Regions from separate parts of the Mesorhizobium sp. M0048 genome, predicted to be linked through region 1. Evidence: predicted binding sites of a transcription regulator. Region 1 holds the regulator's gene; each other region holds the start of a gene.
The links. The regulator LexA, encoded in region 1, represses DNA repair genes until DNA is damaged. The targets are predictions, from matches to a motif close to TGTTCNNNNTGTGTTCNG.

Region 2: parE (DNA topoisomerase IV subunit B) is a predicted target of LexA. The motif match lies at 684-701, and genes of this name have one in related genera.
Region 3: NKJ84_RS21070 (DUF3072 domain-containing protein) is a predicted target of LexA. The motif match lies at 1,005-1,022, and genes of this name have one in related genera.

What each region holds. Positions count from the first base shown of each region.
Region 1 covers NZ_JAMYUV010000016.1:89,582-91,783, reverse strand. The annotation lists gene NKJ84_RS16385 (ComEC/Rec2 family competence protein) at 1-967, shown strand, start outside; gene lexA (transcriptional repressor LexA) at 961-1,695, opposite strand; gene kynU (kynureninase) at 2,144-2,202, shown strand, end outside.
Region 2 covers NZ_JAMYUV010000042.1:10,593-12,794, forward strand. The annotation lists gene NKJ84_RS25535 (GGDEF domain-containing protein) at 1-497, opposite strand, end outside; gene parE (DNA topoisomerase IV subunit B) at 772-2,202, shown strand, end outside.
Region 3 covers NZ_JAMYUV010000027.1:60,079-62,280, reverse strand. The annotation lists gene NKJ84_RS21075 (hypothetical protein) at 587-829, opposite strand; gene NKJ84_RS21070 (DUF3072 domain-containing protein) at 1,057-1,275, shown strand; gene NKJ84_RS21065 (hypothetical protein) at 1,494-1,619, opposite strand; gene NKJ84_RS21060 (DUF2905 family protein) at 2,022-2,120, opposite strand; gene NKJ84_RS21055 (hypothetical protein) at 2,125-2,202, opposite strand, start outside.

The DNA.
Region 1 (2,202 bases):
TGCAGGGAGCGCCACGGCGCTTTTCGCCATATGGCATTTCCAGCGCGTAGCGCCGCTCAGCCTGTTCGCCAATCTGGCCATCATGCCTATCGTCTCACTGGTCGTCATGCCCTTCGCCGTGCTCAGCGCGCTGGCGATGCCGTTCGGCGCGGATGGGCCTTTCCTTTACGTGATGGGCAAAGGGCTGACGGCGATGATCGCCCTGTCCGGTTGGATCTCCGAGCGCTCGCCGATCGATGCGGTGGGTCTGATTTCGCTGAGATCTGTCCTTCTGGTGACGATCGCCCTCGTCGTTGCCAGCATGGCGACGACCTGGTTGCGGCTCGCGGCAATTCCTTTTGCGCTCGCCGGCTTGCTAACGACAACGCAGACGCGCGTACCCGACGTATTGATCTCGGAGGACGCACGGCTGGTCGCGCTGCCGATCGGCAGCGGTGAGCTCGCCGTCAACCGGGCACGCCCGAATGAGTTCACGATCGACAACTGGAAACGCGCGCTCACATCAGAGGCTATCGTCGCGCCGGAAACACCTGGAAAGAACGATCCGCAATTCGACATTGCCGATCCGGCCGACCTACCGCCGGGCATGCCGTTCATTTGCACGGACGGTCTCTGCCTCGCCAGGCATCCATCCGGCGCGATCATTGCGCAAGCCAAGGACCGCGATACCGCACGGCCAGCCTGCGCCTTCGCCAGCTTGATCGTCATCGACGACGCCACCGCCCATAATCCCTGCTACTACGACCGGCTGGTCCTCGTCGTCACCAAACGGCAACTGGCGCGCGCGGGAAGTGCGGCCGTCTATTTCGATCCACAAGCGGCAACACGCGCCGAAATCCGCTTCGCCGTCGAAAAATCATACCGGCCCTGGCACGTGCAGCGGAAATTTTCACGCGCGGCGCGCGGCCTGCCGCCATACCGCAGAGCCGACAATCCAAAAGCCGGCACCAAGGGCGCAACTCAGTAGCGGCGGATCAGCCCAACGAGCTTGCCCTGCACCTTGACCCTGTCTGGTCCAAAGATGCGCGTCTCGTAGGCCGGATTGGCGGCCTCCAGGGCGATCGAGGCGCCCTTGCGGCGGAACCGCTTCAGCGTCGCTTCCTCCTCGTCGACCAAGGCCACCACGATCTCACCGGGGCTCGCCGTATCGGCGTTGCGGATGATCACCGTGTCGCCGTCGAAAATGCCAGCCTCGATCATCGAATCGCCTTTGACCTCGAGCGCATAATGCTCGCCGCCCATGATCATATCCGGCGGCACCGAAATCGAATGCGTCTGGTGCTGGATAGCATCGATCGGCACACCAGCGGCGATGCGGCCCATTACCGGGATCGAAACGGCGGCGACGACATCGTCGTCATTGCCGGCTGCAGGGACGCGCGACGATGTGGGCTTGCCCTGCCGAGGGGCACCTTGCCCAAGACTGCCCTGGATGACACTCGGCGAGAACTTGCGTGCCGCATTGAGGCCGGGGGCGATCGAGTCAGGCAGGCGTAGTACCTCCAGCGCACGGGCCCGGTTGGGCAAACGGCGAATGAAGCCGCGCTCCTCCAGCGCCGTAATCAGTCGGTGGATTCCGGATTTGGAAGCCAGGTCGAGCGCTTCCTTCATCTCGTCGAAGGAAGGTGGGATACCGCTTTCCTTCAACCTTTCGTGGATGAACATAAGCAGTTCGTGTTGTTTGCGTGTCAGCATAGCGACCCCCAACAGAATCAGAAAACAAACCCAGAACAGACACTATCTGTTCCAGTTGTGTTCCGCAACTGTTTAAAGTTTAATGAATGCGTTAAGGCTCGGGAAACAAACGACGTCCCCTACCGGCGTACCGTATTTTCACCGCCGCGAGCCTCATCCCCTTGATTCTGCTTTCGTTTGCGCCGTTCTGGCCTCCTTGAAGGCGGCACTGGCATCGGCCGTCGGTCGGCAAAGGGCACGGAATTGAACCCGTATCGACTGTGCGGTTTGGTCAATGCACCGTGAACGAAACGAACTCAAAACGCCAACCTCGGGCTAACTCCAGGTTTCCACCGCCTGGTCAGGCTGCTTCTCGCCGGTGGAGCCTTGCTACGCGCTACCCGGTAATGGAAGAACAGTTGATGCGTGTCCGGCGTTGCGTTGGATTTTTTGAGGGAGCAGGCAAATCATGACGGGAATTCCCGATCTCGTGGCCGTAAAGGCGATGGATGCCGCGGATCCGCTGGG
Region 2 (2,202 bases), on a different contig from region 1:
GCGCCGCAAAGTCCGAACGACAGCGCACAGACGCCGCTCAGGAACGAGACGACCAGCAATATCCGGCGATCGTGACCACCCTCAATCCAGAACATCACCCCGATGAGCGAGAGCAGCGCCGTTACCGTCGCGTAGGTGACGATGAAGCCGACACCATCAAACCCGAGATACGTCGCGCCCGCGCAAACAGCCGTCGCAACCAAGGTCGGCAAGATGGCGCGCCTGTAATCGCCTATGCCGAGATATTGCATGGCCGACAGGCAGATAATCAGGAAACCGAGGCTGAGAAGCGCAAGCACGATCTGGCAGAGCCAGGCGCTTGGATCCCTGGTGTAATGCCAGAACAGCACCACATGTGCGACGAGCACGAGAATGCCGCACGCCACCGTCAGCACAAAGCGTGCCTGTGGCGCGGTGAACCAGATCGCAAACATTGTGATGCTAAGGCACGTGCCCGACAGCGCCGCCGCGAGCAGGAGCGAACTGTAATCCAACATGCGTAAGCGACAGCCTCGTGAGCGTTCCGCTGCATTCTAGGTCAGCGACAGTCCGCAAATACCGTTTTTTCAGCCAGTCTTCCGGCGTAACCTTCGGACAAGGTTTACAAAGCGTCGATGCTCCAAGCTTCGACCCCATTTCCGCCGCTTGGCTGTCGAATGGTTTTGCAGTAAGAGGCTCTATCCTCGAACGTAACAGGAACCTCCGTCGCCTGCCCGCGAAAAGCGTGGCAGTATCGGGTGGTGATTCGCAGCATCGGAATCCAGGACCGGCATGGACGACAACAACGATCTTTTCGCCAAATTGGACAAGCAGCCTCAGCCTGCTCGCGCCGCCGCGCGCCCGGCCGATCCGCTGGTGCAGGCGGCGAAGCGGCCGGCGCCCCGCGACGCCAGCGAGAGTTACAGTGCCGCCGACATCGAGGTGCTGGAGGGGCTGGAGCCGGTGCGCCGCCGCCCGGGCATGTACATTGGCGGCACCGACGACAAGGCGATGCACCATCTGTTTGCCGAGGTCATCGACAATTCGATGGACGAGGCGGTCGCCGGCCATGCGACCTTCATCGATGTCGAGCTTTCCGCCGACGGATACCTGTCAGTCACCGACAACGGCCGCGGCATTCCGGTCGATCCGCACCCGAAATTCAAGAAGCCGGCGCTCGAACTCATCATGACGACGCTGCATTCAGGCGGCAAGTTCGACAGTAAGGTTTACGAGACGTCCGGCGGCCTGCACGGTGTCGGCGTTTCCGTCGTCAACGCGCTGTCCGACCATCTCGAGGTCGAGGTCGCGATTGGGCGCAAGCTCTATCGCCAGCGCTTCTCACGAGGCGTTCCGGTGACCGGCCTTGAGCAGCTCGGCGACGTGCATAACCGGCGCGGCACGAAGATCCGCTTCCATCCAGACGAGCAGATTTTCGGCAAGGGTGCTGCTTTCGAGCCGGCGCGGCTCTACCGCATGGCGCGGTCAAAGGCCTATCTGTTCGGCGGCGTCGAAATCCGCTGGACCTGCGATCCCTCGCTGATCAAGGAAAAGGACACGACGCCGGCCAAGGCAGAATTCCATTTTCCGGGCGGCCTCAAGGACTATCTGAAAGCCTCGCTCGGCGACGAATTCCAGGTGACCCGTGAAATGTTCGCCGGCAAGAGCGAGAAGCAGGGCGGTCACGGCTCGCTCGAATGGGCCGTGACCTGGTTCGGCGGCGACGGTTTTATCAATTCCTATTGCAACACCATTCCGACCGCCGAAGGCGGCACGCATGAGGCCGGCTTCCGCAACGTGCTGACGCGCGGCTTGCGCGCCTACGCCGATCTGGTCGGCAACAAGCGCGCCTCGATCGTCACTTCCGAGGATGTGATGATCTCGGCGGCGGGCATGCTGTCGGTGTTCATCCGCGAACCGGAATTCGTCGGCCAGACCAAGGACAGGCTGGCGACGATCGAGGCGATCCGCATCGTCGAAACCGCCATCCGCGACCCGTTCGACCACTGGCTGGCGGACAATCCGCAGGAGGCCTCGAAACTGCTCGAATGGGTGATCGCGCGCGCCGACGAACGGGTGCGCCGCCGCCAGGAAAAGGAAGTGTCGCGCAAGAGTGCGGTGCGCAAGCTGCGCCTGCCCGGCAAGCTCGCCGACTGCACACAGAATGCCGCCGCCGGCGCCGAGCTCTTCATCGTCGAGGGCGATTCGGCCGGCGGTTCGGCA
Region 3 (2,202 bases), on a different contig from region 1:
CTCTCCCGCGTCTCGCATTCTTGGCGATGGTGATCGAGGTATGCACGGGCCCGGTCGCGGCCATCGGAACCCCTTGGCGACAAAGCTTGCTCCATGAAATTGATGCCGCCCTCATTATCGGAGCGGCGATAGGGAAATTGGCATGGTGAATGTCTGCAGGCGCTTGGACCCTTGGGAGGCATAGCTGTTGGATGTCATGGATATTGTCTTTTGGTTTCAGGGTGAGGTTGCGCCGGCGTTGGTCTGTTTCCAGCCCGGATACCCGCCACCCTCTCCGAGCGGATCGCAGAACGGCGCCGCCAACCTGAGCACTGCCATATCCGCCTAATTTTCCACTGCCGAATGGACGATGAAACGCGCAAGCGAGTTTCCGGATCGGAAGGCATGCGTTGGGTTGCCCACACGATGCAGAGGCGCTGCTATGTTGGCGCGACACGCTCGACGGCAGGTGCGGACGGCACAAGAATTTTCGAGACGCCCGTGGTGACTGGAGATTGCGCTGGTCAGTATCAGGGGCGCCGGCAGCACCTGCAAGGGCAACGTCATACCGGAGAATGGAGGTTGCGCTGGGAGGCTGTTGCTTCGGCTACCAACTCAAGGTGATTGTCTGCGAGAGTTCGGCGATGTCGCCATAGATCATCGAACCTGGGACGAGAAAACATTTATCACCGAGGACTTCGAAGACTGAGCTCGACGCGGTGCAAACCGGCAGGTTCTTCGAATTGGCGTACGTGCCCAGGGTCGCGGTTTCGACCTTACGGTCCTTGGCTTCGGCACAGCCGACACTGTTCGCGAGGATTGCGATGGCAATGAGAGTCCTCTTGCTCATATTTTGCCCCTGGAGCCAGCACTTGTCGGGTAAGTCGCGCGATGCATCAAAGTAGCACCGGCCCACGATCGGCTTCATCCATCGATTGGAGGAAGCGGGCTCATCCATACTTAGCGATATCTTGAGTGAGGCGCCGAGCGGCCTAGCTGTGCGATTGGCCCACGCCGCACGGTGGCGGAACAAATCATGATCATTCTCATTGTGGTGATCATCAAGGGAGATTGAGCATGGTCGACCGGCACAACCCAAAAATCGAGGCGTCGGCAAATGTCGAAAAGGACCCGGAAGATTGGGTCAGCGGAGACGATCCAATGACCCCCGCACAAGCGTCCTATTTGAAAACTCTGGCCGAACAGGCCGACGAGCCTGACGCCTATGCTGACGGCCTTAGCAAGGCGGAAGCTTCTAAACGCATTGATGCGCTGCGGGAGAAGTTAGGCCTGTAGCGTCCTCTCGTGGCTTTTCCTCTCCAGAGAAGGACAGCCGATCGGCTCGGATTGGGACAGTTTTGCTGCGGTTGTGACCCGCGCAATTAATTTTTCTGAGTTCCGCGCGTGCTGCTCGCCTCGGGATCGAGACGACAAACGGCGGATGGGAGCGGCTTCTAGCCTAGCAGCCCGGCAAGACCTCGCGCCCACCGGTCCAATCCTGCTGTCGAAACAGATCAGGACGTCCCGATGAGGGCGATGGTCACCAGAGACACAAAAAGGACAAGGGCGATTGCAGCGCCCCAGAAGAGAACTTTTTCGGTGCCGCGTTGCTCTTCCTCGCGAGATATGTCTTTCGCCATTGCTTGCGTCCTTTGCGAAGGTCAACGACTTAGCAACGTGCCGCGCCAAGGCTGAGTTCCGGCAACTATCTTGCCCCTGAGGAAAGTTCTCGGAATCAAGCGTCGTATTGTCCAACCGTCGGTTGGTGGACGTATTGCAGCCGATTAATCTAAAATCCCTGTGATCCGCGCGCACAGGGCGTGCCCGACCCCGAGCCCCCGCCCGGTGCAATAGCGCTTGATCGGCCCCGCCGCATCAAACTGTGCGGCGGGCTTTTTTACTCATGCGAGGAACACCGGCGCGCAGGGAAAGGTCTGCCCTGGCAGCAAACTCTTTCCCTTATATTTTTTGCTGCCGGATCGGATAGCTTCGATCGGCCCGCGTCGTTCTTTTCCTCCGGCGACGCGGGCTCGCCGTCCTCGCTACCGGTTGAGCAGCCACAGAACAAACGAAAGCACGATGCTGATAAGAATCCCGGTGCCGATCGGAGCATAAAACATGAAGTTCTCACGTTGGATCACGACGTCACCGGGCAATCTGCCCAGACCGACCCGCGACAACCATTGCTGTTTTGCTGTCGTTGCGCCTCAGTTTCTTTTGGTT